DNA from 3 places in the Kitasatospora sp. NPDC041988 genome. Region 3 is predicted to be linked to each of the others. Evidence: riboswitches for the same ligand, from Rfam matches in the RefSeq annotation. Region 3 holds a riboswitch; each other region holds the start of a gene.
What was found. A riboswitch is a leader RNA that binds a small molecule or an ion and turns the genes downstream of it on or off. The one in region 3 is predicted to bind cyclic di-AMP.

Region 1 (10,166 bases), on a different contig from region 3:
CTTCGAGGTGGACGCCGGGCTGGCCGGGCAGGTGCTCTGGTTCGACGCGCTGATCGGCAATGTGGACCGCTCGTGGCGCAACCCCAACCTGCTGGTCGCCACCGGCGGCCTGCGACTGATCGACCACGGCGCCAGCCTGATCTTCCATCACCACTGGGCCGGCGCCGCCGGGTGGGTCCGCCGTCCTTACGACGCCTCCGACCATGCACTGCTGCGCGCCGAACCTGACCTGGTGGCGGCGGACAAGGCGCTCGCCCCGCTCGCGGAGGCGGCGATCGAGGCGGCGGTGGCGCGGATCCCCGACGTCTGGCTGACGGACGAGCCGGGCTTCGACTCGCCCGAGGCGGTGCGCGCCGCGTACCGCGCCCAGCTGACCGAGCGACTGGCCGGTCCGCGCGACTGGCTGCCGGAGGTGTCCGCATGACCGAGCCCGTGCCGCCGGCTGCCCTGCCGGCCGTCGCCGAGCTGCACGACTACGAGTACGCGGTGGTCCGGGCGGTGCCCCGGGTGGAGCGCGGGGAGTGCATCAACGTCGGCGTGCTGCTGTACTGCCGGCAGAGCGCGCACCTGGCGGCGCGGACGCACCTGGACCAGGCCCGGCTGCTGGCGCTGGACCCGGTGGCGGACGTCGCCGGGGTGCGGCGGGCGCTGCACGGGATCGAGGCGGTCTGCGCGGGCGGGCCGCCGGCCGGTCCGGCGGCGTCGGACAGCCCCGGGCAGCGGTTCCGCTGGCTGACGGCGCCGCGCAGCGCGATCGTCCAGCCGGGGCCGGTGCACACCGGGCTGACCGCGGACCCGGAGGCGGAGCTGCGGCGGCTCTTCGACCAGCTGGTGCTCTGAGGCTGTCGTGCGGGCGGTTGGATCGAGGACCTTTGCCGTGGTCAAAGCTTGAGTTGCTGAAGCACTCGGCCGTACGCTGGCCCCATGGGTTCGACAGCGACGACGACCGTACCGACCAACGCCGAGTTGATGGAGGCGTTGGCCGCGGTCGGCGCCGCCTACTTCCAGGACTTCGCCGCTGCGGCGGCCCGGCACGGGCTCTCCTCCTCGCAGGCGAAGGCGCTCGGCGCGGTGCAGGAGCCGGTGCCGATGCGGGCGCTCGCCGGGCGGCTCGGCTGTGACGCCTCCAACGTGACCGGGATCGTCGACCGGCTGGAGTCGCTGGGCCTGGCCAACCGTGAGGCGGCGGCCGGCGACCGGCGGGTCAAGATCGTCGTGATCACCGAGCAGGGCCGGGAGATCCTGGGCCTGATCCGCGCCGAGATGAGCCGCACCCACCAGGCCTTCGAGGCGATGACGGACGAGCAGCGGGTGTCGCTGCACTCGATCTGCGCCCAGGTGCTGCCGGTGCTGACCGGCCGGGTGGCCGGCGCTCAGTAGGCCGGGCCTCCGCGTGGCCCGGGTGCCCGACCAGCCCGGGCGTCCGGGCAGCCCGGGTGTCCGGGCATCCCAGGTGTCCGGGCAGCCCGGGTGTCCGGGCCGCGTACCGGCCGTGGCCGTCTGCCCGGTCCGGCGGCGTTCCGGCTGACCTCGGCTGTTAGGCTTGCGAAGCGTGAGCGCGAAGCCCCAGATCCCCAATGTCCTGGCCTCCCGGTACGCCTCGGCGACCCTGGCCCAGCTCTGGTCCCCCGAGCACAAGGTGGTCCTCGAGCGCCACCTGTGGCTCGCCGTCCTGAAGGCCCAGCAGGACCTCGGCGTCGAGGTGCCCGCGGGCGCCGTCGCCGACTACGAGCGGGTGATCGACCAGGTCGACCTCGGCTCGATCGCCGCCCGTGAGCGGGTCACCCGCCACGACGTGAAGGCCCGGATCGAGGAGTTCAGCGAGCTCGCCGGCCACGAGCAGATCCACAAGGGCATGACCTCCCGGGATCTGACCGAGAACGTCGAGCAGCTGCAGATCCGCCAGTCGCTGGAGCACGTGCGCGACCGCACGGTCGCCGTGCTGGTGCGCCTGGGCCGGCTCTCCGCCCAGTACACCGAGCTGGTCATGGCCGGCCGTTCGCACAACGTCGCCGCGCAGGCGACCACGCTGGGCAAGCGCTTCGCGACCGTCGCCGACGAGCTGCTGGTCGCCTTCCGCCGCCTGGAGGAGCTGATCGCCCGCTACCCGCTGCGCGGGATCAAGGGCCCGGTCGGCACCGCTCAGGACATGCTGGACCTGCTCGGCGGTGACACCGACAAGCTCGCCGAGCTGGAGCGCCGGGTGGCCGGCCACCTGGGCTTCGACAACGTGCTCACCTCCGTCGGCCAGGTCTACCCGCGCTCGCTGGACTTCGAGGTGCTGACCGCGCTCGTCCAGCTCTCCGCCGCGCCGTCCAGCCTGGCCAAGACGATCCGCCTGATGGCCGGCCACGAGCTGGTCACCGAGGGGTTCAAGGAGGGCCAGGTCGGCTCCTCCGCGATGCCGCACAAGATGAACACCCGCTCCTGCGAGCGCGTCAACGGCCTGGCTGTCATCCTGCGCGGCTACGCGTCGATGACCGCCGAGCTGGGCGGCGACCAGTGGAACGAGGGTGACGTCTCCTGCTCGGTGGTCCGCCGGGTCGCGCTGCCGGACGCGTTCTTCGCTTTCGACGGCCTGCTGGAGACCTTCCTGACCGTCCTCGACGAGTTCGGCGCCTTCCCCGCCGTGATCGAGGCCGAGCTCGACCGCTACCTGCCGTTCCTGGCCACCACCAAGGTGCTGATGGGCGCGGTGCGCGCGGGCGTCGGCCGGGAGACCGGGCACGAGGTCATCAAGGAGCACGCCGTCGCCTCGGCACTGGCGATGCGGGCCGGCGCCCGGGAGAACGAGCTGCTGGACCGGCTCGCCGACGACGAGCGGATGCCGCTGGACCGGGCCGCGCTGGACGCGCTGCTGGCCGACCGGCTCTCCTTCACCGGCGCGGCCGGTGCGCAGGTCGCCGAGGTCGTCCGCCAGGTCGAGGCCGTTGCGGCCGCCTACCCGGAGGCCGCCAAGTACGCTCCCGGCGACATCCTCTGACGGTTCCTCGGGCGACTGCTCAGACGACTCCCAGGCATACGAGGGCTCCGCTGCCGGTCAGGTGGCGGGGCCCTCGGGCGTTCCGGGGGCCCGCGGGGCGGACGTCGTTCCAGAGGCGGTTCCGGCGGGGAGGTGGCCCGGGTCGAGCGGCGGGCCGTTGGTGCCGCAGGAGTAGCGGCAGTCCGGCTCGGCCACCGGGTGGTCCTCGGCGGCGAGGACGTTGCCCCGGACGGTCGTGAACGCGATGAGTCCGCCCGTGACCAGCAGCCCGGCGCAGATCAGCATCGCCGTCCGGAAGGCGGAGTCCACCGAGGACGGCACCTGGTAGGCGTCGCCGCTGAGCCCGGCGAGTGCGGGCAGCGCGGCGACCGCGAGCAGACCGGCCGCGCGGGCGGCGGCGTTGTTGACGCCGCTGGCGATGCCCGCGTGCCGGACCTCCACCGCCGCCAGCACGGTCGCGGTCAGCGGTGCGACCAGCAGCACCATCCCGCAGCCCATCACGGTGACGGCCGGCAGCACGTCCGTCCAGTACGAGGCCCCCGCGCCGATCCGCAGCATCAGCAGGACGCCGACCGCGCAGAGCAGCGGGCCCACGGTGAGCGGCAGCCGTGGGCCGATCCGCTTGCCGAGCCGGCCGGCCCGGGCGGAGAACGCCAGCATCAGCACGGTGATCGGCACCAGGGCCAGCCCGGAGACCAGCGGGGAGAAACCGGAGACGATCTGCAGCTGCACGACCAGCAGGAAGAACACCCCGCTGAAGGCGGCGTAGACGCAGAGGGTGACCAGGTTCACCGCGGTGAACAGCCGGGAGGAGAAGAGGCCGAGCGGCAGCATCGGCTCCTGGGTGCGGCGCTCGACCACGATGAAGGCCGCGCCCAGCAGCAGCCCGGCCGCGCCGGTCAGCCAGACCCCGGGGGTCAGCCCGTCGCCGGCCGCGGTCAGGGCATAGGTGACGGAGCCCAGGGCCAGCGCGGCCAGCGCCGCGCCGAGCACGTCGAACCGGCCGGTCGCGCTCTCGTCCCGGCTCTCCGGCACGTGCCGGGAGGCCACGGCCACGACCACCACGGCCAGCGGGACGTTCAGCAGGAAGATCCACCGCCAGCCGGGGCCGTCCACCAGCCAGCCGCCGAGGAAGGGGCCGACCGCGGCCGCCACCCCACCCAGGCCCGACCAGAGGCCGACCGCCGCCGAGCGGTCGTCCGGGTGGTAGACGGCCTGAAGCATCGCCAGTGAGCCGGGGGTGAGCAGCGCCCCGCCGATGCCCTGGACCGCGCGGGCGGCGATCAGCACCTCGATGGTGGGCGCGGCGGCACACGCGGCCGAGGCGACGGCGAACCAGATCACGCCGAGCAGGAAGACCCGGCGCCGGCCGTAGCGGTCCCCGAGCGCGCCGCCGAGCAGGATCAGCCCGGCCAGGGTGAGCAGATAGGCGTTGAGCGTCCACTGCAGGGCGGCGAGCGGGGCGCCGAGATCGGTGCCGATCCGGGGCAGGGCGACGTTCACCACCGTGCTGTCGAGCATCGCCATGCTGGAGCCGAGCACCGTCGCCAGTAGTACCCAGCGGCCCTGCGCGGTGCCCAGACGCAGGGTGCCGGCCTCGGAGGTGGTCACGGCCTGATCGTCCGCCCCCGGGGGGCGACGTGACAAGGCTCACCGGGGGTGTGTCGGCGAATGGCTTTCCGTAGCCGATCACATGCGGACGGGCACCGAAATCGGCGGAGCGTCGTGGATCAGTGGCGCGCGGTGAATCGATTGTGCACATACTGTGCAGCCGATCATTCGGAGTGTCACCGTCTTCCCGGCTTTTGTTTCCGGTTCAAGAGATCGACATTGCTTCACCCGGATGGATGGGTTTTAGTTCAGCGACCGCCCGGCGTTGGCCCGGGTGGCCACCGGGTGGAACGCCTAGTCCTGCCGCTGCCCGGTGGTACGAACTGAACTCTGTTCGGCAGGAGCGGGGGACCCAAAGGTAAGTCGCCGGACCGGAATTCACGGTCCGGCTTGGGGTGAAGCCGCACATGCGGCCGGGCAACTCCAGCCCGAACCCGACAGCTCACCTCGCAGGCGTCGGAGAGGAAATTCCCCATGCCCGCACATGCTCGTCGTATCGCCCTGCCCCGCGCCGCCCGCATCGGCATCGCCACCGCCGTCACCGGCGCCGCGTTCGCCCTTCCGCTGGTGACCACCATCAGCGCGCAGGCCCACACCGCCCCGGCCGCGAAGCCCGCGCAGACCAGCACCTGGACCGGCGCCACCAGCGTCGACGCCGCCCCGGCCGCCGCCGCGCAGCCGGCCGCCGAGGCCGCCAAGCCGGCCGCCGCCCCGGCCGAGGAGAGCTACAAGGTCGTCGGCGGGGACTCCCTGTCGAAGATCGCCAACGCCAAGCAGGTCGAGGGTGGCTGGCAGGCGCTGTACGACCACAACCGCTCGGTCGTCGGCAGCAACCCGAACCTGATCTTCCCGGGCCAGCAGCTCGCGCTGGGCACCAAGGCCGCCGCCGCTCCGGCCGCCGCCGAGGCCGCCAAGCCGGCCGCCCCCGCCAAGTCCGCCTCGCAGGACTCCGCGAAGCCGGCCGCCCACGCCGCCGCCCCGAAGCCGGTCCAGGCCGCGAAGCCCGCGCAGGCCCCGGCCACCAAGCCGGCGCCCGCCGCTGCCAAGCCGGCCGCCCCGGCCACCACCCCGGCCCCGGCCGCGGTGGCCAGCACCTCCGGTTACGTCGCCCCCCTCGCCAACCCGAAGCTCGGCACCGCCTACGGCGTGGCCGGCTCGATGTGGGCCTCGGGCCACCACACCGGTGCCGACTTCGTCGCCTCCACCGGCACCCCGCTGCGCGCCATTGCGGCCGGCACCGTGGTGAAGGCCGGCAACGGCGGCGCCTACGGCAACGAGGTCGAGATCAAGCTCGCCGACGGCAAGTACGCCCAGTACGCGCACCTGTCCTCGATCGGCGTGAAGATCGGTCAGACCGTCACCGTCGGCCAGCAGATCGGCCTCTCCGGTGCGACCGGCAACGTGACCGGCCCGCACCTGCACTTCGAGATCCGCACCGGCTCGGAGTACGGCTCGGACATCGACCCGATCGCCTACCTGCGGGCGCACGGCGTCTCCATCTGACCTTCGGGCAGAGACCACCGCAAGGTGCGGGGCGTACGACCTCCCGGGATGGTCATGTCGGGTGACCGCTCGACCGGGTGATCGCCGCACCTCCGGCGGAACAACGGGCGCGGGACACGCCCAGGCCGGCCCGGCTCGCGAAGCTACTTCGCGAGCCGGGCCGGCCGCTGTTGTTTCCGGGAGGGTCTCCGGTCCGATTTCCGGCCGGGTTTCCGGTCCGGTGCCGGCCGGGTTTCCGGCGGTTTCCGGCGGTTTTCGGCGGTCTTCGGACCGGCGTCGGGGATGGGCGGTGGCCGGGTATTCCGGACCGGGGTCACGGCCGTTTTCGTTCGACTGATCAGGTCGCCGATTCCCGTGGCAGCCTGATCGGCCGTCAGGTTGGTGTGGCCCGAAGGTCAGTTCGTGCTGCCCGTCCGTCCGGTCAGAACCGGTGGGCGGGCAGTCCGCTGTGGGCGGCGGTCAGCAGCTGGTGCACCCGGTGGCCGAACTCGTCGGCGTCGTGAGCGGGTTCGGGGAAGACCAGACGGACATCGCGGTGGCCGTGCGGGTGGTCCAGGCGGAGCACCAGGCCGTACCGGTCGAGCGCGAGCGGGCGGATCTCCGGTCGCCCGGTGAGGAGGTGGGGGTCGATCAGCCGGGTGAGCACGGCGAGCGCGTCGGGGTGGTCGTCGGCGAGGTGGGTGAGCAGGCCGGCCTCGTACGGAGCGAGCGGGTCGGGTGTGGCGAGGGCGAGATCGGCGCCGGTGAGCGCGCTGGTGCCGTACGGGGTGGCGAGGACGGCGTGGGCGACGTCCAGGTGCAGGTGGACACTGATGCCGTCGTCGGCGAGGTGGGCGAGGTGGAGCCGGCCGGCCAGGGTGAGGCGGCCGCGGACCCGGTCGCGGACGGCGACCGGCGCGATGTCGGTGAGGTCCAGGGCGACGGCGAGACCGTCCGGTTCGCCGGTCACGGCGAGGGTGAGCGGCGAGTCGAGCGGTGCGCTCAGGCGCAGCCGGGAGCCGTGCACCACGACCGGGGTGTCGAGGTCGTGATGCTCGCCGCAGGCGCGGATCACCACCGAGGAGGTGGCGCCGAGCAGGCTGCAGACCCGTTCGGCGGCGGTGGGTTCGGACACCTCGACGTCGGTGGGGCTGGGGCTCATGGCGACCTCCGGTTGGTTAGGTGAGCCTAACCTAATGAGTTTGCCAGGCGAGGGCAAGGCGGGCGGGGTGGCTTCGAGGTGAGTGTGCATGCAGGGATAGGCCGCGCTTGCAAGTACCCGGCGAACGGCCGTATTGTCGACGCTGGTAGTTGCACACGCAATGTTCTTTGCATGCTCCGGAAAGCGGTTCCCTCATGCCCCTCGCGCTCCTGGCGCTGGCGATCAGTGCCTTCGGCATCGGTACCACCGAGTTCGTGATCATGGGCCTGCTGCCCGAGGTCGCCGGCGACTTCTCGGTCTCCATCCCCACCGCCGGCCTGCTCATCTCCGGCTACGCGCTCGGCGTGGTGGTCGGCGGGCCGCTGCTCACCGTCCTCGGCACGCGCGTTCCCCGCAAGGGGATGCTGCTGATGCTGATGGGCCTGTTCATCGCCGGCAACCTGGTCTCCGCCGTCGCCCCCGCCTTCGGGCTGCTGCTCGTCGGCCGGGTGCTCGCGGCCTTCGCGCACGGTGCCTTCTTCGGCATCGGCTCGGTGGTCGCCGCCGACCTGGTCGCCCCGCACAAGCGGGCCGGCGCCATCGCCCTGATGTTCACCGGGCTCACCGCCGCCAACGTGCTCGGTGTCCCGATGGGCACCCTGCTCGGCCAGCACTTCGGCTGGCGCTCCACCTTCTACGTGGTCGCGGGGCTCGGCGCGATCGGCTTCGCCGGGATCGCCGCGCTGGTGCCCGTCCAGCCGCGCGCCGAGGACACCCGGCTCGGCCCCGAACTGGCCGTCTTCCGCAAGCCGCAGATCTGGCTAGCGCTCAGCATGACGGTGCTCGGCTGGGGCGGCATCTTCGCGATGTTCACCTACATCACGCCGATGATGACCGAGATGGCGGGCTTCGCCGACTCCAGCGTCACCTGGCTGCTCTTCCTGTTCGGCGTCGGCCTCTTCATCGGCAACCTGCTCGGCGGCTGGTTCGCCGACCGCGCGCTGATGCGCAGCCTGTACGTGATCCTCGCGGTGCTGGCGGTGCTGCTCTTCGCCTTCACCTTCGCCGCGCACAGCAAGGTGGGCGCGATCGTGGCCATCCCGCTGATCGGGGTGTTCGGCTTCGCGACCGTCGCGCCGCTGCAGAAGCGGGTGATGGACCAGGCAGCGGGCGCGCCCACGCTGGCCTCGGCGGCCAACATCGCGGCCTTCAACCTGGGCAACGCGCTCGCCGCCTGGCTCGGCGGGCTGGTCATCTCGGCCGGGCTCGGCTACGACGCGCCGAACTGGGTGGGCGGGCTGATGGCGGCCCTCGCCCTGGGCGTCGCGCTGTTCTCCGGCGCGCTGGAGCGCAAGGCCGGCGGGCGCGGCGGGGCCGGCGTCGGCGGCGTCGGCGGCAAGGTCGTGGCGCGTGGTGGCGCGACCGCCGAGGAGACGGTCACCGCGGGGCGGTGACACGGCGCGCCGTGGCACCGTGAGCGGCAACACCGTGAGCGGTGGCCTGGTGTGTGGTGCGGAAGGGCCCGGACGGTCGGTCGTCCGGGCCCTTCGCGTGTGGGGACGGTCAGCCGATCACGGCCTGCGCGTCGATCTCGACCAGCATCGGCTCCTGCGGCAGCTCGACGAAGATCGTGGTGCGGCAGGGCTTCACGCCGCCCGGCTTGATGTTCTCCTCGATGAACTCGGCGTAGACCTCGTTCATCAGCGGGAAGTCGGCCCGCTTGGTGAGGTAGACGCGGAACATCACCACGTCCTCGACGGTGGCGCCGCCGGCCTCGACGATCGCCTTGACGTTCTCCAGCGTCCGGCGCGTCTGCGCCTTCACGTCGCCGTGGTACAGGTACTCGCCGGTGGCCGGGTCCTGCGGGCCCTGGCCGGAGACCTGGAGGATCGGGCCCTTGCGGACGCCCTGGGAGAACATCCAGGCCGGGGCGGGGGCGCCGTCGGTGCGGATCTCGGTCTTGTCGTGGACGGAGGGGTGCTCGCTCATGGGTTTCCTTTGTCGGAGCGGGTGGTCGGCCTGTCGGCGAGGTGGTCAGCCGGCCGGGGGTGTCTGCCCGCAGTCGGCGGAGATGGCGCGGGTGGTGGCGAGCAGCTGCGGCAGCAGCTCCAGCACCTGTTCGTAGGGGAGGACGACGTCCGGGACGGAGATCGAGGCGGCCGCGACGACGCGTCCGCTGGCGTCCCGGACCGGGGCGGCCACGCAGTTGATGAACGCCTCGTGCTCGGCGTGGTCCTGCGCCCAGCCCTGGGCGGCGACCTTCTCCAGCTCGGCCAGCAGGGCCTCGGGGGTGGTCAGCGTCCGGGCGGTGTGCGGGGTGAAGTCGATGCCGGACACCACCCGGCGCCGCTCGGGCACCGGCAGGTCGGCCAGCAGCACCTTGGAGACGGCCGCGCTGTGCAGGGCCGCGCGCAGGCCGATCCGCGAGTACATCCGCACCGGATGGCGCGAGTCGTACTTGTCGATGTAGACCACCTCGCCGCCCTCGTACGCGGCGAGGTGCACGGTCTGGCCGGTGGCGGCGTTCAGCTCGGCCAGGTGCGGGGCGGCGATCCGGCGGACGCCGCGCTGCTCCAGGGCGAGGCCGGAGAGCGCGAAGAGGCCGGCGCCCAGGTGGTAGCGGTAGGCCGGGTCCCGGTAGACGAAACGTTCCTCTTCGAGGCTCTGGAGCAGCCGCAGCACCGTGGTCTTGTGCACGCCGAGTACCTCGGCGAGCTGGTCCAGGGAGCGCTCGCCCTCGCCGAGCTCGGCGAGGATGCGCAAGGCGCGGGTGACGGTCTGGCTCATCGTGCTCCAAGGGCCGGGGAGGGGGCCGGGGAAGGGGCGGGTCGAGGGTCTGTGGCCGGCCGGGGGCGGGCGGCAGCGCCCACGGTCGTCGGCAGGACAGGGGACACGACGCCGTCCGCCGACACGCGGGTCGCGGCCCAGTCCGCGGCGGAGGCCGCCAGC
Region 2 (10,166 bases), on a different contig from region 3:
TCCCGGTAGAAGTAGGAGGAGAACGGGGCCCGCCAGGCGTACGGCGGCTCCTGGGTGCGGCGGACGCCCTCGTACCGGTCGTACTCGCTGCGCTGCATGCTCTCGCTGGTGCTCATGGCCTGGGCCTCGGTCCTCGGGTCTGCGGCGGTGCCGGTCGGGCTGATGGCTCAACCATGTCAAACGGCGGGCCGGGCGGACATCCGGCTCCCCGGCGAGGCGGGGGTGGGGTTAACCCCCGGTCGTCCCCCGTGCTCGGCGCGGCGGCCACTCGTCGGCGAGCAGCGGCGGCCACTCGTCGGCGAGCAGGGAGTACTGGAAGGAGTCGTGCCAGGCGCCGCGCAGGTACACGTGGTGGCGCACCCGGCCCTCCTGCTGGAAGCCGGCCCGGGTGAGCACTCGGGCGGAGGCGTCGTTGGCCACGTCCACCCGGGCGGCCAGCCGGTGCAGGCCGAGCGGCCCGAACGCGAACGCGCAGAGCAGCCCGGTGATCTCGCCCGCGTAGCCGTTGCCCCAGGCGTCGGGGCGCAGCGCGTAGCCGAGGCAGGCGGAGCGGTGGCTGCCGAGGGTGAGGGCGGCGTTGCCGATCGGGGTGGCGTCGGCCGGGTCGGCCGCGTCGGCGTGCCGGGTGACGGCGAGCCGGTAGACCGTCCGTTCGTCCTGGAGGGCCTCCTCCAGGTACTGCTCGATCTGGTCGGCGCAGTCCTCGCGGTCGCGCGGCTCGAAGGGCAGGTAGCGGGTGGCCTCCGGGTCGCCGAAGATCGCGTGCAGCGCGTCGATGTCGCCCGGCGTGTGGTGGAACTCGCGGATGGCCAGGCGGGGGCCGGTGAGTCGGACGGGGACCATGTCTGCCGACCCTACCCGGGGCTTTCCGGTTACCGTACGTGACATGGAAGAAGAAGACCTGCGGCTCGCCCCGCGCACCAAGGCCGCCGACCTGCTCGCCTGGGCGGAGGCCGAGGGCCGCGCGCCGGTGGCCGAGTCCCCGCTGCGGGCGGTGCTGGCGCTGCTGGAGCTGGGCGAGAGCAGGATGCACGACGGCTGGCCGGAGCTGACCTCGGATGCCGTGGAGCAGCTGCTGTACGAGCGGCTCCACCTGTACGTCCAGCCCGCGCCGGAGCAGGACCCGCTGGCGTACGGAGAGGCGGTACGGCTGCTGATCGACCACCAGCGGGCGTCGAAGCGGCTCAACGCCAAGCGGCAGGAGCGGCTGCACGCGGAGGCCGAGTGGCAGGGCGAGGTGGCGGCCGGGCTGCTGCGCCGGGCCGACCTGGTGACCTGGCCCCGGCTGTACGCGGTGCTGCTGTGCGCGCACGACGTGGACCTCGCCGACGAGGCGGCGGTGCGGGAGTGGCTGGCGGCGTTCCGGGAGCTCGCGGAGGAGGACCGGCGGGCCGCGTTCGAGGCGCTGGCGCCGGCCGGGTGGCTGGACGAGGCGGACGAGGAGGGCTGGGGCGCGACCCGGGTGCTCTCGGTCGGGATGGCGACGGACGGTGCGCGGCGGCTGCTGGAGCAGGGCCTGATGCGGCGCAGCTACCGCAATCTGGCGGAGCTGACGGCGCTGGGGCGCCCGATGCCGGACGAGCTGGCCGGGGACTTCGGGGCGTTCGAGGAGGCGGCGGTCGAGGCGGCGCTGGACCTGTTCGGCGAGTGGACGGTGCCGGGGCTGCCGCGGCTGCTGGTGGCGGAGTTCCCGGACCTCGCGCCGGAGCCGGGTCAGGAGGAGATCGACGCGTACCTGGCGCAGCTGCCGGCGGAGTGAGACGCGGGAGGGCGCCCCGGCCGGGGCGCCCTCTCCTCGCGGTGCGTCAGGGGGTGCGGTGCGTCAGGGGGTGATGCCGCGCTGCTCGAACCAGGTCTCCGGGTCGACCGGGGCGCCGCCGCCGGGGCGGACCTCCAGGTGCAGGTGCGGGCCGGTGACGTTGCCGGTGGCGCCGACCTTGCCGAGCTGCTGGCCGGGGACGACCTTGCCGGAGCCCTTGATGATCGAGGAGAGGTGGCAGTACCAGATCTCGGTGCCGTCGGGCAGCGTCTCGACGATCCGGTAGCCGTAGGAGCCGGCCCAGCCGGCCGAGGTGACGGTGCCCTGGCCGACCGCGTAGACCGGGGTGCCGGTGTCCGCGGCGAAGTCCAGGCCGGTGTGCAGGTGGGCCCAGTACGAGGCGCTCTGGCCGTAGTGGGCGGAGAGGTTGTAGTCGCGCACCGGCAGGTTGATGGCGGCGAGCTTGGCCTTCTCGGCCTCCTCGGCGGCCCGCTTGGCCTCCTGCTGCTGGGCGGCGCGCTTGGTCTCGGCCTCCTTGGCGGCCTGGAGCCGGGCGGTCTCCTCGGCGGCGGTGCGCTGGCTGTCGGCCTGCTGCTGGATCCGGGCGGCGAGCGCGAGGCCGGGGTCGGCGCTGAGGGCGACCGGGGTCTCGTCGGGGGCCTCGACGGCGGGCGCGGCGGCCGGGGTCGCGGAGGCGAAGCCGGTGGCGCCCAGGGTGGCGGCGACGGCGGTGACGCCGAGCAGTGGCGCCGTCCCGCGGGTCTGACGCGGCATCCGGTGCCGGCTGGCCTCGGCGGCCTGCGGGGCGGCCTCGTCGGAGGGCCCGCCGTACTCGCCGGGGTGGGCGGGCGGCCACGGGTGGTCGAGCAGCTGGGTGCCGGCGGGGGAGCCGGGCAGGTGTGCCGGAGAGTGCGTCGACGCCACGGAGGCGCGCTCCTTTCCTTCCTTCGCGCCTACCGGGTTAGCTGACGGGTTCGGAGCAGGAAGGTCTCCTACGGCTGGGCCTGGGCCCGGCCGATTCACCCCAAGGAACGTGGTTCCCCGGCTCCCTGACCTGCCCGGAGGCCGGCCGGTGGGATTAGGCGACGGCGCACGGTGCCGTCTGGGTACGGCGTTGCGGACCGCGCTGCGTTATCAAACGTTAATCCTAGGAGCCCCTGATTCCAAGCCATCCGTCCGGGGCATCCGGATACAGTCCGGACACTACGTGACCTGATGGGCGTTTTGGGGCGTTTGGCGACAACTGACGACTACTGACACCACCGAACGTGATTGGACGTCAACGAACGACCCCCCATCTGAGTACTTCTACTCATGTGCGGCCTGGCCGGCACGGCCATCCTGGCGCCATGAACGCACCGATGCAGTCACGCACCACGGCCGCGTACTACGTCCAGGCCGTGCTCTCCTTCGCACTCTCCGCCAGCACCCTGGCGGTCGGGATCGCCTACCTCCCGGTGGGCGGCTGGACCCGGGCCTTCCTCGGGATCGGCCTGCTCTACACCGTCACCTCCTCGTTCACCCTGGCCAAGGTGATCCGCGACAAGCAGGAGACCAACGAGATCGTCACCCGGGTGGACCAGGCCCGCCTGGAGAAGCTGCTGGCGGAGCACGACCCGTTCAAGGTGGAGGGGGTCTGACGCCACCTCCCGACCACCCCTCGGACGCGGCTGCCGTCGACCGCTTGACGGCTAAGGCTATTAGCCTTAGCTTTATGGCTATCGGCACAACCGCCGATGACCGTTCCGGCGGACCGAGGAGGCCCCCATGCCCGGCACCACCGCCCCCACCACCCGGTACCTCGACGTCCCCGGCGGCCGGCTCGCCTACGACGACACCGAGCAGGGCGACGGCGCCCCCGTCGTCCTGCTCCCCGGGATGCTCGACAGCCGGGCCGCCTACCGCCACCTGCGCCCGCTGCTGATCGCCGCCGGCCACCGGGTGATCACGATGGACCTGCGCGGCTTCGGCGAGTCCTCGATCGCCTGGGACGACTACTCGCCGGCCGCGATCGCCACCGACGTCCTCGCCCTGCTCGACCACCTCGGCATCGAGCGCGCCGTCCTCGCCGGCAACTCGTACACCGGCGCCACCGTCGTCAAGGCCGCCGGGGACGCGCCCGAGCGGGTCGCCGGGATCGTCCTGCTGGACGCCTTCGTCGAGAACCTGCCGCCGAACGCCCTGCAGCGCGCGATGTTCGCCGTGATGGGCACGCTGCTGGTGCACTCCCCCGCGTTCTGGGGCCTCTACCACCGGAGGATGGCCTACCCCACCGCCAAGCCGGCCGACTTCGACGCGTACGTGGACGGGCTGGTCGCCGCGATGCGCACGCCCGGCCGCAAGGCCGCCACCCGCGGCCAGGTCCACGGGGACTCCGCGCCCGTCGGCTGGACCGCCGCCGTGCGGTGCCCGGCGCTGGTCGTCATGGGCAGCAAGGACCCCGACTTCCCCAAGCCGGAGCTGGTCGCCGACCGGCAGGCCGCCGCGCTGCGCGCCCGCAAGGTGATGATCGAGGACGCCGGCCACTACCCGATGGCCGACCACCCGCAGGCCACCGCCGACGCGCTGCTGCCGTTCCTCGCCGAGCTGGCCTGAGCCGCACCGGGCCGAGCCCGAGCCGAACCGGGCCTGAGCCGCACCGGGCCTGAGCCACACCGGGCCGGGCTTGCCGAGCCGGCCCGAGCCTCCCGACACCCCGGAACCGGAACCACGGAGAACCGTCCCCATGCCCCGAGTAGGACTCACCCCCGAGCAGGTCGTCGGCCACGCCCTCGCCCTCATCGACGAGCAGGGCCCCGAGGGCCTCACCCTCGCCGCCGTCGCCGTGCGGGCCAACGTGGCCACGCCCTCGCTGTACAAGCACGTCAGCGGCGGCCTTGCCGAACTGCGGCGGCTGATCGCCGTCCGGGTCACCGAGGAGCTGGCCGACCGGCTCGCCGAGGCCGCCCTCGGCCGCGGCGGGGACGACGCCGTCGCCGCCGTCCTGCGCGCCTACCACGCGTACGCCACCGAACACCCGCACCGCTACAACGCGCTCCCGCAGGCCCCGCAGCCGGACGACGACCTCACCCGGGCGGCCACGCGACTGGTCGGCGTGATCATCGCGGTGCTGCGCGAGTACGGGCTCTCCGGGTCCGAGGCCATCCACGCCGCCCGCGCCGTCCGCTCGGTGGCCCACGGCTTCGCCTCGCTCTCCATCGGCGGCGCGTTCCAGCTCGCCGAGGACCTCGGCGACACCCAGGACCGCCTGATCACCGTGCTCACCCACGGCCTCCGCGACTGGCCCGGAGCCTGAGCCGCCCAGCTGCGCGAGGAGGCGGCGGAAACGCCGAAGGGCCCGGAGCGGGATCGCTCCGGGCCCTTCGCGGTGGTGGGCCTAACAGGACTTGAACCTGTGGCCTCTTCCTTATCAGGGAAGCGCTCTAACCGTCTGAGCTATAGGCCCTCGCCGCTCGCAGATCCTACTCGACCTCCGCCCGGTGCCGCACATCCGTCCCGGCCGGTCCGCCGTGCCCCCGTCCCGGCGGAGCGTGCCGCCCACCTCACCATTCACCGGCATACGAAATAAGGTATTAAGAATTGAGTGGCCGATAAGGCACCATCCGAGAAGGCAACGGAAAGGCCGGGGATCCCATGGACCTGACCTCGCCGTGGCTTCCCCCCTCCGAGGACGAGAGCCGGACGCCGCGCAGCAGCCCCACCGCGCGCAGCGCCATGCGCTGCGTCCGCTTACTGCTCGGCTGCACCAGCGCCGCCGAACTGCTCGGCACGATCCTCGCCGAGGGCCCCGGCTGGATCACCGGTGAGGGGTCCGCGCTCTACCTGCTGGACTCCGCCGGCATGCTCCGGCTCACCGCCTCCCACGGCCTGCCCGAGTGGGCCCACGAGCGGTACAACGTGGTCGACCCGGCGAGCGACCTGCCCGCCGCGATGGCGCTCAGGCTGCGCCGGCCCTATCTGCTCAGCCCTGAGCGCACCAGCGTCGACTACCCCAACCGCAACGCCGGCATGGGCACCGGCATGGTCGCCATCATCACCCTGCCGATGGTCGTCGACGAGGAGCCGATCGGCGTACTGGCCCTGGCGCTGGCCCACCGGGGCACCGTCCCCCGGCGCGACCTGGACGTCCTGGAGACGCTCGGCGACGCCTGCGCCCACCGGCTCTCGCACCTGCTCGACCACGTCAGCGCCGGGACCGGCGTGGAGCGGGGCGTCCGCACCGGCACCGCTCCCGGCACCGCTCCCGGCACCGGGGTCGGAACGCCGTCCGGATCCGGCGGGGAGAACACCGGCCGGGCCGCCGGGCTGGCCCACCCGCTGCTCTCGCTGGCCGTCCGCTCCGCCGGGCACGGCGCCTTCGAACGCGACCTGGTCACCGGCGAGTCGTACTGGGACGCCCAGGCCTACCGGGTGGCGGGCCAGCCGCTGCCGGAGGGGGGCGGCCCGGCACCCGCCCCCGACCTGGACCGGATCGTCCACCCCGAGGACCTGCCGGACTTCCAGGCCGCCCTCGCCGAGGTACTCGCCACCGGCGGCCCGTACCGGATCACCTACCGGGTGCTGCGCCGGGGCGGCGGGGTGGTCCGGATCGAGGAGACCGGCGAGGTGATGCTGGACGTGCACCGGCGGCCGGTCCGGATCGCCGGCCTGGTCGCCGACCGGGACCGCGCCCGCGCCCCCGAGGAACGCCCGCCCGCCGGCGAGCCGGGTGGCGCCCCCGCGGCCGGGGCCCGCTCGGCGCTGCTGCTGGCGCTCACCCGGGCGCTGTCCCGCGCGATCACCGTCCGGGACGTCACCACCGCGGTGACCGACATCGCCCGCCCGGCCTTCGGCGCCGCCAGCATCGTGCTCGACCTGGTGGACGAGGGCCGGCTGCTGCCCGTCTCGCACACCGTCTACGGCGGGCCGCGCCGCACCGAGCTGACCCGGCTGGCGAACCTCTCCGAGGGCGTGATGCAGCACGCGCTGGCCCGCTCCACCCCGCTGTTCAGCGAACCGGGCCGGACCGGGCGCGCGCCGGACGGCAGCGGCGGACCGCTCACCCCGCCCGCCTGGGCGGTGCTGCCGCTGGTCGCCTCGGGGCGGCAGGTCGGCTCCTGCCTGATCACCTTCGCCACCGAGCGGGTCTTCGGCCGCGAGGACCGCACGCTCTACTCCGCGTTCGCCGGCATCCTGGCGCAGTCCCTGGAACGCGCCCGCCTCTACGACACCCACCACCACCGGGCCACCGAGCTCCAGCGCGCCATGCTGCCGCGCACGCTGCCCCGGCTGCCCGGCATCGCCAGCGCCGCCCGCTACCTGCCCAGCACCGAGGGCATGCAGATCGGCGGCGACTGGTACGACCTGCTCCGGCTGCCGGACGGCGGGATCGGCCTGGTGATCGGCGACGTCCAGGGCCACAACGCCGAGGCCACCGCCGTGATGGGGCAGCTGCGCAGCGCGCTGCGGGCGTACGCCACCGACGGGCACGATCCGGCCGCGACGCTGGCCCGGACCAGCCGGCTGCTCTCCGGCCTGGACACCGACCTCTTCGCCACCTGCCTCTACATCACCCTCGACCCGGCCGACGGCACCCTGCGGGCGGCCCGCGCCGGGCATCCGCCCCCGGTCCGGATCACCGACGACGCCAGGGCCGTCGAGCTGGACCTGCCCGGCGGCCCCCCGCTGGGCGTCGACCCGGAGGCCGCCTACCACCTGTCGGTCGGCCACCTGGCACCCGGCGAGACGCTGCTCGTCTACACGGACGGGCTGGTCGAGGACCGCGAGGAGGACTACGACGAGTCGGTGCAGCGGATGCTCGGCGGGCTGGAGCTCTGGGCCCGGCAGGCCGGCCCGGTGCGGATCGGTCCGGCGCCGGCCCTGGAGCGGCTGGCCGACCTGCTCACCCTCAACGTCACCGAGCGCCGCTCACGGCCGGACGACGTGGCGCTGCTCCTGTTGCACCGGGTGTCAGCAGGGCAGTAGCCGCCCCGCCCCGAGCTGCCTCGAAGGCAGGCAGGCGGCGAAACCCCCTGCAGCAAGGGCCGATCGGGGGCGAAGGACATCGGATTGGCGCCGTATTGACGGGATATTGACGAGATCCGGTCAATTGGCGAGATCCGTTCACACCTTCGTAGGATCATCACCCTAGAATTCGCCGCGTGACGATGACTCAGTGGTGCGCAACGGCAACCGGCGTTCTCGCCGCCCTCGCCCTCGTGGCCGCCGCCCGCTACCGCGCGGTCTCCGCCACCCAGCGCCGCCGCCACGACCGGCAGCAGCACGAGCTCGCCCGCCTCCGGGAGGAGCTGAACACCGAACTGTCCCGGCGCGGCAGCGAACTGGCCGCCGTCCAGCAGGAACAGGAACTCAACGCCTCCACCCAGCGCGCCTTCCTCAGCGTGGCCCGCCGGATCCTCGTCATGGCGCACGACCAACAGGCCCTGCTGGACGAGATGGAACGCACCCACGACGACCCGGCGCTGTTGGAGGGCCTGCTCAAGGCCGACCACGCCGCAGCCCAACAGGCCCGCCTCGCCCAGACCCTGGCCGTCCTCTGCGGCGCCCGGGCCGGGCGGCACTGGCCTGAGCCGGTCTCGCTGGAGGACGTGGTCCGCGGCGCCCAGTCGCGCATCCTGCCCTTCCAGCGGGTGGTCGTCCGCAGTCGGATCGAGACCGCCGTCGTCGGCGCCGCCGCCGAGGCACTGATCCACGCCGTGGCCGAACTGCTCGACAACGCCACCCGCTACTCCCCGCCCAGCACGCAGGTGTTCGTCACCCTGATGCCGGTGCACAACGGCGCCGTGGTCGAGATCGACGACGGCGGCGTCGGCATGCCCGAGCAGGCGGTCGCCAAGGCGGCCTCCGCCCTGGCCGGCGGCTCCGCGCTGGAGGTCTCCCGCCTCGGCGAGGTGCCGCAGCTGGGCCTCGCGGCGGTCGGCCGGCTCGCCGAGCAGTACGGCTTCCGGGTCACCCTCAGCTCCGCGCCCTCACCGTACGGCGGTGTGCGGGTCGTGGTGCTGCTGCCGAACGCCCTGCTCACCGAGCCCCTCCCGCCGACCGTCCCGGGTCTCGGCCCCGGCGACCCGGCGTTCACCCTCGGCCCGCGCCACCCCGCGGCTCCCCTGCACCCGGCCGCACCCACGGCCGCCCCTCAGGAAGCCGGCCGGCCACCGGCACCCGGACACCCCCCGGGCCCCGGGCACCCCCTGGTGGACACCCCGCCGACCGACCGATCCCCCTCGGCCGGCCCCGACGTCCCACCGCCGCTGCCCCGCCGGAGCCACCGGCGCGACCGCGCCAACCGCCACGGCGCGCCGGCCGCTCCCCCGCCGGCGCCCGCCCCGCCGTACCGCTCGGCGCAGGACGCCCAGGCGTTCATGGCGATGTTCCAGGCCGGGACGGCCAGCGGCCGCTCGGCCGCCCGGGCCGCCACCCACCCCGATCCTTCCCTTCCCGCTTCCCCCCAGCTTCCCCAGCGCTTCGGAGAGTTCCATGACCACCACCCCTGATCTCGGCTGGCTGCTCGCCGACATCGTCTCCGTCCCCGAGGTCCGGCACGCCGTCGTGGTGTCCAACGACGGCCTGGAGATCGGCCGCAGCGAGGGCATCCTGCGCGAGGACGCCGAACGACTCGCCGCCGCCTGCTCGGGCCTGCAGTCGCTGGCTCGCGGCGTCGCCCAGGGCTTCGGCGGCCACGGCAGCGCCACCCGCCAGATCATCATCGAGTACGGCGGCGGCTACCTCTTCATCGTCGCCGCCGGGGCCGGCGCCCACCTGGCCGTGGTGACCGGCGAGGCCGTCGACGCCGGCCTGGTCGCCTACCAGATGCAGGTCCTGGTCGAGCGGATCGGCACCCACCTCACCAGCCCGCCGCGCGTCGATCACGCGGCGGGGGGCCAGCGGTGACCGGGCCGGTACGGCCCTATGTGATCACCGGTGGCCGCAGCCGGCCCACCCGGGCCGCGCTCGCCGTCGAAAGCCTGGTCAGCGCCTTACCCGACCGCCCCGAACTGCCCGAGGACGTGCTGCTCAACCGCGAGCACCAACGGATCCTCGACCTCTGCCGCAGCCTGCTGTCGATCGCCGAGGTGGCGGCCCACCTGGGGCTGCCGCTCGGCATCGTCAAGGTGCTGGTCGGCGACCTCTGGGACCTCGGCGCCGTACAGGTGCTCCCGCCCGTCCCGCAGGCCGAACGCCTGCCCGCAACCCTCCTGGAAGAGGTGCTCGTTGGCCTCCGCCAACTCCGCTGAAGCCCCCGCCGACCGGCCCGCCGTCTCCGGCTCGCCCGCCGAACCGCAGTACCTGCCGTCCTCCGTGCAGGGCGCGGTCAAGATCCTGGTCACCGGCCCGTTCGGGGTCGGCAAGACCACGCTGGTCGGCTCACTCAGCGAGATCACCCCGCTGCGCACCGAGGAGACCATGACGG
Region 3 (10,166 bases):
ACCCTGGTGGAGTTCCCGCTGATGTTCAGCGAGGTGGTCGGCAGCGAGCCGTGGGCGATCACCTGGCTCACCCTGCGCAACCTGCTGCTGGTGGCCGCCGCCGTGCTCTCCTGCATCCGGCTCTGGCGCTCCACCCGCGGCTCCGAGCAGCTGCCGCCCACCGTGGTGCTGGCCCACCCGGAGCCCGCCTCCGCCTACCCGGTGCGACCGGGTATCGCGTACGAGCAGGACCTGCTGGACGGCATCGGCCGGCCGAGGGCCGGCGAGCGGCGCTAGGCGTTTCCGACGGCCTTGAGCCGCCGGACCTCGGCGAGCCAGAGGCCGGTGAACTCAGCCAGTCCGAGTCCCAGTTCGGCCCGGAGCACGCGGTCCAGCCGCTGCTCCCGGCCGTCCCCCTGGCCCGCAGCGCCGACCGCGCGGTAGAGGGCGACCAGCCGCTCGGGCCCGTGACGGCGGGCGATCAGCTCACAGGCCAGCCAGGACTGCTCGTAGGCCTGGGCGATGCCGGCCGACCCGGCGGCGAAGTCCTGGTCGGCGGGCAGCGCCGTGGGCAGCTTCCCGGCGGCGACGTCACGGGCCAGCTCGGGAGCGATCTGCTGCGGGGAGCGGCCGGAGCCCCGGTAGCCCGTCCAGTCGGCGACGCCCTCGGAGAGCCAGAGCGGCGTCCAGGCGCGGGTGTCGGCCCGGGTCGCCACGTGCGTGGCCTCGTGGGTGATCACCACCTGGCGGCCGAAGTCGCTGAGCCCGCCGTACGCCTCGGGGTTGACCAGCACCCGGTCGGCCGGGGTGTGCCAGGGCGCGCCGGGCGCCGCGGTGGTGACGGCCGCCATACCGGTCCAGGCGGCCGGGTCGGCCTCCAGCAGCCGGGCGAACTGCGCCTCGGTGGCGGGCAGTTCCAGCAGCAGCCGGCCCGCCCAGCCGGTGCCCCAGAGCGCGCCGACGGCAGCGACGGCCCGGTCGGCCACGGCGGCGAGCCCGGCCGGGTCCGGTCCGCCCGCCAGGCCGAGCACCAGGGCGTGCTCACCACGGGCGGGCGCGACGGTGCCGAAGTCCCAGAACGGCGGCGGGCCCCCCGCGCTCTCCTCCCGCTCGACCCGCCAGCCGCCGGCGGTGCGCAGCAGCGCGAGCCGGCGCGGGTACACCACGGGGTACTCGTCGTACCCGGCCACCCGGACGGCCAGCTCGGCGGTGGCGCTCAGCCGGTCCGGCGCGCCGGCCGGGCCGAGTACGAGGTTCCGGTAGCCCGCCTCGGCGAGCGGCAGCGCGGGCGGCCCGGCGGCCAGGGCCCGGGCCCGTTCGGCCAGCAGTGCCGTCACCTCCGCACGGTGGTCCCCCGCCGCCCGCGCGGGCGCCGCCGGGGCGGCCCCGGGCAGCGAGAGCTGGGCCAGCCCGCCGGCGGCGAGCAGCAGCGCACCGCGCCGGGACAGCGTGCAGCGGCGTGCCCCGGCAGCGGTGGGAGGAGGTGTCGGCCCGGGCCGGCTCAGAGCCGGATCACCCCCGCGACGGGCATCGCGTTGACGCTCTCGTACCGGACCTTGGCGCCCGGGTACGGGGCATGCACGATCACCCCGCCGCCGGCGTACATGCCGACGTGGTGCATGTCCCGGTAGAAGATCACCAGGTCTCCCGGTCGCGCCTCGGAGATGCCGACCCGCTGGCCGGCGTACGCCTGGGCCTGCGAGGTGCGCGGCAGGGTCACTCCGGCCTGCCGCCAGCTCCAGTACATCAGACCGGAACAGTCGAACGCGCGGGGCCCGGTGGATCCGTACGCATAGGGCGAGCCGATCATCTTCACGGCCGCGGCCAGCGCGGCGGCGCCGCGTTCGGAGGCGGGCGGGGCGGTGCCCAGGTCGAGCCGGTCGGTGCCGCGGGTGGCGCGCTGCTCGGCCTCGCGGGCGTCCTGGGCGGCCATCCGGGCCCGTTCGCCGGCACCCAGGCTGTTGAGCAGTTTCTGCGCCTCGGCCAGCCGCTGCTGGATCTGCTGTTTGCTCTCGGCCAGGGTGCGGCGGCTCTGGTCCAGCTCGGCGAGCTTGACGGAGGTCTCGGCGCGGCGCTGGTCGAGCCGGCGCTGACGGCCCACCACCTCGTGCAGCGTCTCGTTCTGCCGCTCGGCCTCCTGGTCCAGGCTGCGGGCCCTGGAGAGGTAGCCCTCGGGGTCGGTGGAGAGCATCAGCTGGACGGTCTGCGCCATGCCGCCGCCGCGGTACTCGGCGCCGGCCACGGTGGCGAGGTCGCCGCGCAGCTGGTTGAGCTCGTCCTGGGCGACGGCGACCTGCTGCTGGAGGGTGCCGGTCTCGTGCTGGAGCCGCTGCTGGGCGTCGAGCGCCGCGTTGTACTTCTCCGAGGCCTGCTCGGCCTCGTCGTAGAGCTGCTCGACCTGTGCCTTGACGTCCTTGCGGCTGGAGGGCGTGTCCGGCGAGCCCGGCGTGGCCTGGGCGGTGCCGCCACCGGCCAGGCCGAGCACGGTGGTGGCCGCCGCTGTCAGCACCAGCGCGCGGGCGAGCGCGTGCGCTCCTGACAGCGGGGAACGGCGGTGCACGGCCATGCGACGGTGGCTCCAATCCTGCGGCCCGGCCCCGCCGCCGCACCGGGGGCGGGCGGCTCGTGAGCGGGAGTCCGGTGGCAGACGTTAGCGAGTCCGGGCGATCGAGTCCAAACCCCTCCCAACCCGAATATTTGACCCTCAATCGGACATCTGCCCGAGCCGCCGGAAAAGCCGCAGGCCCGGCCTCCCACGAGGGGAGACCGGGCCCACTGGGGCTGATGCGGATCAGACGCGCACGATGGCGGAGATCGGCAGCATGGTGGCGGTCTCGTACCGGACCACCGCGCCGGGCTTCGGCGCGTGGATGACCTGCCCGCCGCCCACGTACAGGGCGACGTGGCTGGCGTCCGCGCGGTAGATGATCAGGTCGCCGGGCTGGGCGTTGGCGATGTTGGTGCCCACGTTGGTCCCGTAACCGGCCTGCTGCTGCGAGGTGCGCGGCAGCGACACGCCCGCCTGCGCGTAGGCCCAGCCGGTGAGGCCGGAGCAGTCGAAGGAGCTCGGGCCGGTGGCGCCGTAGACGTACGGCGAACCGAGCTTGCTCTCGGCGGCGGCGATCGCGGCGGAGGCGCGCGAGCCGTTGGCGGCGGGCGCGGACGGCGCGGCGGGCTTGGCGGCGGCCGGCGTCGAGGACGACGCGCCGAGGTCGCTGCGGGTGTTGTCGCGGGATGCACGGTCGGCGTCCGCCTTGGCCTTGGCCTCGGCCTTGGCGGCGTCCGCCTTCGCCTTCGCCTCGGCGGCGGCCTTCTCCTCGGCCGCGCGCATCGCCTGGCGCTCCTGCTCGGTCAGCGTGTTGAGCAGGTCCTGGGCCTTGGCCAGCTTGCCCTGGACCTCTTCCTTGGAGGCCTTCAGCTGCTGGGTGGTGGTCTCCAGCTCGCCGAGCTTGGCCTGGGCCTCGTTGCGGTCCTGGTCGAGCTTGCGCTGCTGCTCCTGGAGCTCCTTCAGCGCGCCGGACTGGGTGCTGCTGGCCTGGGTCAGCGCACCGGCCTGGTTCAGGAAGTTGTCCGGGCTGGACGAGAGCATCAGCTGCACGGTCGACGATATGCCGCCGGTGCGGTACTGCTCGCCGGCGATCTCGGCGAGGCCGCCCTGGGCCTCGGTCACCGAGGCCTGCTGACGGGCCACCTTGTCCTGCAGCTCACCGACCTGCTTCTGCAGCTCCTGCTGCTTGGCCTGGGCGCCGTTGAACTTCTCGGTCGCCTGCTCGGCCTGCTCGTTGAGCTGGTCGACCTGCTCCTTGACCTGGTCCTTGGTCGGCGTCGGGTCGGCGTGGGCGCCGGACTGTGCGGAGAGGGCGACGGCCGCGGCGGCGACACCGGTCAGGATCGAGACCCGGGCGCGGCCGGCAGGCTTGGGACGACGATGGGACGCCACGAAGGCGGACTCCTTCTTCCAACGCCCGCCTACCGGGTGAGCTGACGGGTTCGGGCCGGAAGCGTGCCCTACGACGCCTCACCGGCCGTTCCAGCGGCCGACCTGGCGCCGATTCACCCCGAGGAACGTGGTTCCCCGGCTCCGCTCCACAGCGCCCCCGACTGCTGGGCTCCCCGTCGGACCGGTCCTGCGACCCGTCCCGCTGCTTCACGAACTCGGCGGTAAACCCCCGCCGCCACCCAGGCTGGGTGATCGACTGTGCGGTGGTTCGAGTCACGACCCTAGTAACAGAACCGTGATCCGTTCAAATCCTTGTCAGAAAAAAGACGGAAGAATACCCAAGTTCATTTGTGAATATGACCGGGTGTGACCAGCGCCGTACGCGGAGCTGATCATTTATCACCATGCGGTCGGGAACGCCGACGCCACCCCCGACCGGAGGTGGCGCGGATCACAGGGCCGTATCGCGGCCCGTGGGCGTGTCGGTCCGTCAGACCCGGCGGATGGTGTTGATCTTCATCGCGTCGGCCTTCATCACCTTCACCACGTCGCCGGTGTGCGGGGCGTGCACCACCATGCCGTTGCCGATGTACATCGCGACATGGCTGCGGTCGTCGCGGTAGATGATCAGGTCGCCCGGCTGGGCCTCGGCCAGCGAGGGCACCCGGGTGCCGACGTTGCCCTGCGCCTGCGAGGTGCGCGGCAGCGAGACGCCGGCCTTCCCGTACGCCCAGACCATCAGGCCGGAGCAGTCGAAGGTGCTCGGGCCGGTGGCGCCCCAGATGTACGGCGAGCCCTGCTTGCTCATCGCGTTGGAGACGGCCGCCCCGGCGTAGCCGCCGGCCTGCGGCAGGCTGCCGAGGTCTGCCCGGGCGCTGTCACGCGAGGCCCGGTCGTCCTGCTGCTGGGCGGCCTTCAGCGCGGCCCGCTCGGAGGCGCTGAGCGAGTTCATCAGGTCCTGGGCGGCCTTGAGCTTCTGGTTGACGTCGGCCTTGGACTGGTTCAGGTCCTTGGTCGTGGTGTCCAGCGAGGCGAGGATCGCGGCGGCCTCGGTCTTCTGCTGGTCCAGCCGGCGCTGCTGGTCCTGGAGGCCCTTGAGCGCCTCGGTCTGGCTGGAGCTGGCCTGCTGCACGCTGGAGGCCTTGTCCAGGTAGCCGGACGGGTCGGAGGAGAGCATCAGCTGCACGGACGGGTCGATGCCGCCGGTGCGGTACTGCTCGCCGGCCACCGCGGCCAGCCCGCCCTGAAGCTGGGTCATCTGGTCCTGACCGCGCGCCACCTGGTCCTGGAGCTGGTCGGCCTGCTTGCGGAGCTGGTCGGCCCGCTCCTTGGCGCCGTTGTACTTCTCGGTCGCCTGCTCCGCCTCTTCCTGGAGCTGGTCGATCTGCGCCTTCACGTCCTCCTTCTTGGGGGACGGGCTCGGCGCGGCATGGGCGGCGACCTGGGCGGAGAGGGCGACCGCGGTCGCCGCTGCAGCGGTGAGCACGGAGACCCGCGCGCGGCTCGGCTGCTTGGGACGGCGGTGCGAGGCCAAGGGACCGGCTCCTTCTTTTTACGGACTCACCCGATCGAGTGAGAATCCGGAAAATAGGTTTGACGCCAGACCCTAGTGAAGATCCAGGCTTTGCGCCACTCCCCCGTTGGCGTGAAGCCCGGCTCGTCACCATGACTTCACGAGATCCCCAAAGCACCGCAATCCGGACGCTGACCAGGCGTCACCCCCGTCCCGGCGGGGCCCGGACAGCCTACGGCCGGGCCAGCCGGTTCAGCAGCAGCACCGAGGCGACGGGGCGCGCGCCCGCCTTCCGCACGCCCTCCGCAACCTCCCGGTCGGTGGAGACCACCACCACCGGCCGGCCCTGCGGCTCGGCCCGCACCAGGCGTCTGATCAGCTCGTCCGCCGTCTCCCCGGTCCGACTGAACCGCACCCGGACCCCGCGCGGCGGCGCCATGATCACCGGCACGTCGAGGTCCTGCCCGTCGAACACACAGGTGACCTCCGCCTGGGTGCGCTGCGCCAGCATCGCCAGCCCGCCCAGCAGCCGGATCCGCTGCTGCTCCAGCGGCAGCGTCGGATAGCCGGTCTTGGTCACGTTGTAGCCGTCCACCACCAGATGGACCTGCGGGATCGCCAGCAGCTGGTCCAGCAGCGCCGGATCGTCCTCGGCCAGCCCGCGCCGGGCCACGTCGTGCGGCGAGGCCGAACCCGGCACCACCGCCTCCACCAGGTCGGCCGGCCGAATCTGGGAGACCGGCAGGGCCAGCTCCCGCTGGAGGCCCTGCGCCGACTGCAGCACGGTGTCCAGCAGCAACCGCAACCGCATGTCCTCGACGCTGCGCCCCTCGCGGGCCGACCGGCGGCCCTGCTCGGCGGCGGTCTCCAGCTCGGAGATCCGGTGCCGCAGCCGACGCGCCTCGCTCTCGGCCGCGCTGCGCTCGGCGCCCGACTGCGCCTTCAGCGCCTCCAGTTCGGCGGTGAGCCGGCGGGTCTCGGCCTGCGCCCGGCGGGTGTCGCTCTCCAGCGACCGCACCTTCCGGCGCAGCGAGTCGGCCTCCTTGCGGACGTCCTCGGACTCGGTCCGCTGCCGGTCCAGATCGGACCGGGCCGCGGAGCGCACCTCGGCCAGCTCCGCCTGCAGCTTCTCCACCAGCCGCGCCGCCTCGGCGGCCGCGCCCTCGGCGCCGGCCCGCTCCGCCTCCTCGCCGGCCTCGGAGACCAGCCGGCTCCAGCCCGCCGAACGCACCAGATAGGCGGCCGCCGCGACGTCCATCGGATCGGCGGCCCCGGGCACGCTGCCGGACTCCAGCGCCTTGACCAGATCGGGCTGGCCCAGCCGCAGCCGCTCCGCTATCCGTACCCGGAAGGCCGGCTCGGACTCCAGCGCGGCGGCCAGCGCGGTGGCCGCGTACTTGGCCCGCCGGGCCGGGGTGAACTTGGCGTACTGGCGCAGCGTCTGAGGCAGCTCGCCCGGCGGCAGCCCGCCGAGCGCGTCCGCGGCGAGGCCGACCACCCGGCGGCGTACGCCCTCGGGCAGCGGCCGGTCGAGCTTCTCGGGCGCCCGCTCGGCGGCGTTCTCGGCGGCCGTCCCCGCTGCCGTCCCGTCGGCGCGGTCTGCCGCCGGCTCGTCACCGCCGGACTCCTCGGTGCCGGCCGTCCCGTCCGGCACCGGGTCTCCTGCCGGGGCGGGCGCGGACGGGGCTGCCTCGGCCGCGTCCGGCGCCTGCGCGTCCACAGCGGGCTGCCGCCCCTGCGGCCCGGCGGGCTCGTTCGCTGCGTCCACCACGTCCTCGGCTCCGATCTCCTGGTCCAGCGGTACGGCCGACGGCGGCCGTCCTCGTCGTCACGCTCCGTGCGTTCTGTCTGTATTGTCCCGTGCCGTGGGCGGCCGTGCCCCGCACCGCCGCCCACCGCACGGGCCGGGCATCAACCCTGCTCGGCGGCCTCGGCAGCCTCGGCGTCCTCGGCCCCGGGGCGGGCCACCAGCTCGACCTGGTCCACCGCGTTGCACCAGCGGCAGCGCACCGACTCGATGGTCTCGCTGAGCACCTCGGTCTCCTCCACCTTGGACTCGCCGGCCAGGTCGAAGTGGAGGAACTCGGTCACCCGGGCAGAACGGGTCACGTCGAAGCGGGTCAGGTTGCCGCACAGGGTGCAGCGCCAACGCGTCTCGGCGGTCAGGGCGGGGACGGTCATCGGGGGTCCTCTCGGGTGGTCCCTGGGTGGGCTCAGGCGCTCCCCCCGGAGCCCCGGCATCGGCGGCGGGAGGCGGGAATGCCCGCCCCAAGCCTATTGCCTGAGGCAACCGTCCCGACCACCGGTCACAGCGATCGGACGCCCTAGCCCACCTGCCGTAAGCCCGGTGCCGCCCGCGCCGGGCGGAGGGATGCTTGGCCGCATGGCGATCCCGGTCCTCGACCACACCGGTGCGCGCGGCGACCGCCCGGCCGCGCCCGTCCCGGCCGTCAGCTACGCGCTGATCGCGCTCAACACGCTGGTCTTCCTGCTCGGCCCGGCCGCCGGGCTCAACCCGCTGTACGGGCGCGACCAGGACCGGGTCTGCGCGGAGCAGCGGTACGAGCAACGCTGGGGCGCCGTCCCGGCCGAACTGCTGGCCGGCCACCCGCTGACCGCCGAACAGCTCGCCGAGGCCCCCGACCCGGTGCCCGGCTGCCCGGCCCGGCCGACCCCCGGCAAGCACCCGGCGCTCTCGGTGCTCAGCGCGCTCTTCCTGCACGCCGGCTGGCTGCACCTGCTGGGCAACCTGCTCTTCCTCCATGTCTTCGGCCCCACCGTCGAGGAACGGCTCGGCCGGGCCCGCTTCGCCCTCTTCTATCTGGCCGCCGGCTCGCTCGCCACCTACGGCTTCGCGCTGGCCGAGGCGCACTCGCCGGACTCGACCCGGGTGCTGATCGGCGCCTCGGGGGCGATCTCGGCCGTCCTCGGCGCCTACCTGCGGCTGCACCCGCGCTCCCGCGTCACCACGCTGGTACCGCTGCTGCTCTTCCTGCCGCTGCGGTTCCCGGCCTGGCTGGTGCTCGGGCTCTGGTTCGCCCTGCAGTGGTGGTCGGTGCACTCGGCCGGGCCCGGGGTGGCCTACCTCGTGCACGTGATCGGCTTCTCGGCCGGCTTCCTGTACGCCTGCACGCTGGCCACCCGCCCCTCGCGACGGTCCGGCTGACGCCCGATACGCTGGCCGCACCTCACAAAGGAGCCCGAACAGTGATCACCGCCATCGTCCTGATCAAGACCAGCGTCGACCGCATCCCGGAGATCGCCGAGGCGATCGCGGCCATCGAGGGCGTCAGTGAGGTCTACTCGGTCACCGGCGGCTACGACCTGGTGGCGATGGTGCGGGTGCGCCGGCACGACGACCTGGCCGACGTGATCCCCGGCCGGCTGAACAAGGTCCCGGGCGTGGCCCACACCGAGACCCAGATCGCCTTCCGCACCTACTCCCAGCACGACCTGGAGGCCGCCTTCGCCCTCGGCCTCGACGAGTAGGGTTCAGCCCTCCCGCCGCGTGTCGACGACGCAGCGGCCGCCCTCGTTGCGGTAGTTCCAGGCCGCGCCGTCCGTGACCAGCTCGCGGACGGCGGTCAGGAAGCGCTCGATGTGCTCGTCCGGGGTACCGGCGCCGAAGCTGACCCGGATCGCGTTCAGGCTCCGCTCGCCCGGCAGCGACGGCTCCGGCGCGCCGCACTCGGACGGTGCCACCTCCTCGTCGCCGAGCAGCGTGCGCACCAGCGGGTGCGCGCAGAACAGGCCGTCGCGCACCCCGATGCCGTACTCGGCGGAGAGCGCGGCCGAGAAGTGCGAGCTGTTCCAGCCCTGGACGACGAAGGAGAGCACGCCCACCCGGGCCGAGTCGGCACCGAACAGGTTGAGCACCTTGACCTGCGGGACCTCCGCCAGGCCGGCCTGCAGTCGGGCGATCAGCTGCTGCTCGCGGGCCTCCAGCGCGTCGAAGCCGGCCTCGGTGAGCGCCCGGCAGGCCGAGGCGATGGCGTAGGCGCCGATCACGTTCGGCGAGCCGGCCTCGTGCCGGGCCGGGCCGGTGTGCCACTGGACGGCCACCGAACCGTCGGCCTCCCGGGCCACCGTACGGGTGGCGCCGCCGCCGGCCAGGTAGGGCTCGGCCGCGTCCAGCCAGTCGGCGCGGCCGGCCAGCACTCCGGCGCCGAACGGCGCGTAGATCTTGTGGCCGGAGAAGGCGATCCAGTCCACGTCCAGCTCGCGCACCGAGACCCGGTGGTGCGGGGCGAGCTGTGCGGCGTCCAGCACCACCCGGGCGCCGTACCGGTGCGCGGTCCCGGTCAGCTCGGCGACCGGCCAGAGCTCGCCGGTGACGTTGGAGGCGCCGGTGACGCAGAGCAGCTTGGGGCCCTCGGGGGCCTCGGCCAGCGCGGCGTCCAGGGCGGCGACCGCCTCGGCCCGCGAGCGCGGCGCGCGCAGGTAGGTGACGTCCAGTCCGGCGTGGGCCCAGGGCAGCAGCGAGGCGTGGTGCTCGGTCTCGAACGCGAAGACCCGGGTGCCGGCCGGGACGGCGCCGGCCAGCAGGTTCAGCGAGTCGGTGGTGGCCCGGGTGAAGACCACCTGGTCGCCCTCGCGCAGGCCGAGGAAGTCGGCGACGGTACGGCGGCTCTGCTCGAACAGGTCGGTGGAGAGCTGCGACAGGTAGCCGGCGCCGCGGTGCACGCTGCCGTAGTAGGGGGCGTAGGCGGCGACGTCGTCCCAGACCCGCTGGAG

Region 1: linked by a shared signal. The riboswitch ahead of ACZ6NC_RS07345 (M23 family metallopeptidase) and the one ahead of ACZ6NC_RS03620 (C40 family peptidase) in region 3 are both predicted to bind cyclic di-AMP.
Region 2: linked by a shared signal. The riboswitch ahead of ACZ6NC_RS22795 (M23 family metallopeptidase) and the one ahead of ACZ6NC_RS03620 (C40 family peptidase) in region 3 are both predicted to bind cyclic di-AMP.

Annotation. Positions count from the first base shown of each region.
Region 1 is NZ_JBVJCO010000005.1:32,755-42,920, forward strand. It holds gene ACZ6NC_RS07320 (HipA family kinase) at 1-424, shown strand, start outside; gene ACZ6NC_RS07325 (DUF3037 domain-containing protein) at 421-840, shown strand; gene ACZ6NC_RS07330 (MarR family winged helix-turn-helix transcriptional regulator) at 925-1,380, shown strand; gene purB (adenylosuccinate lyase) at 1,553-2,983, shown strand; gene ACZ6NC_RS07340 (MFS transporter) at 3,041-4,594, opposite strand; cyclic di-AMP (ydaO/yuaA leader) riboswitch at 4,906-5,065, shown strand; gene ACZ6NC_RS07345 (M23 family metallopeptidase) at 5,069-6,097, shown strand; gene ACZ6NC_RS07350 (DUF2470 domain-containing protein) at 6,519-7,238, opposite strand; gene ACZ6NC_RS07355 (MFS transporter) at 7,433-8,671, shown strand; gene ACZ6NC_RS07360 (RidA family protein) at 8,781-9,206, opposite strand; gene ACZ6NC_RS07365 (IclR family transcriptional regulator) at 9,252-10,004, opposite strand; gene ACZ6NC_RS07370 (sugar kinase) at 10,001-10,166, opposite strand, start outside.
Region 2 is NZ_JBVJCO010000023.1:22,467-32,632, forward strand. It holds gene ACZ6NC_RS22780 (sensor domain-containing protein) at 1-116, opposite strand, end outside; gene ACZ6NC_RS22785 (GNAT family N-acetyltransferase) at 229-843, opposite strand; gene ACZ6NC_RS22790 (hypothetical protein) at 887-1,759, shown strand; gene ACZ6NC_RS22795 (M23 family metallopeptidase) at 1,823-2,683, opposite strand; cyclic di-AMP (ydaO/yuaA leader) riboswitch at 2,696-2,854, opposite strand; gene ACZ6NC_RS22800 (YiaA/YiaB family inner membrane protein) at 3,109-3,399, shown strand; gene ACZ6NC_RS22805 (alpha/beta fold hydrolase) at 3,527-4,354, shown strand; gene ACZ6NC_RS22810 (TetR/AcrR family transcriptional regulator) at 4,485-5,054, shown strand; tRNA gene ACZ6NC_RS22815 (tRNA-Ile) at 5,128-5,204, opposite strand; gene ACZ6NC_RS22820 (SpoIIE family protein phosphatase) at 5,393-7,723, shown strand; gene ACZ6NC_RS22825 (ATP-binding protein) at 7,906-9,249, shown strand; gene ACZ6NC_RS22830 (roadblock/LC7 domain-containing protein) at 9,233-9,646, shown strand; gene ACZ6NC_RS22835 (DUF742 domain-containing protein) at 9,643-9,990, shown strand; gene ACZ6NC_RS22840 (GTP-binding protein) at 10,043-10,166, shown strand, end outside.
Region 3 is NZ_JBVJCO010000002.1:145,011-155,176, reverse strand. It holds gene ACZ6NC_RS03635 (glycosyltransferase 87 family protein) at 1-276, shown strand, start outside; gene ACZ6NC_RS03630 (hypothetical protein) at 273-1,316, opposite strand; gene ACZ6NC_RS03625 (C40 family peptidase) at 1,481-2,545, opposite strand; gene ACZ6NC_RS03620 (C40 family peptidase) at 2,771-3,919, opposite strand; cyclic di-AMP (ydaO/yuaA leader) riboswitch at 3,930-4,083, opposite strand; gene ACZ6NC_RS03615 (C40 family peptidase) at 4,410-5,453, opposite strand; gene ACZ6NC_RS03610 (NYN domain-containing protein) at 5,665-7,203, opposite strand; gene ACZ6NC_RS03605 (hypothetical protein) at 7,344-7,613, opposite strand; gene ACZ6NC_RS03600 (rhomboid family intramembrane serine protease) at 7,816-8,598, shown strand; gene ACZ6NC_RS03595 (Lrp/AsnC ligand binding domain-containing protein) at 8,640-8,921, shown strand; gene ACZ6NC_RS03590 (aminotransferase class V-fold PLP-dependent enzyme) at 8,925-10,166, opposite strand, start outside.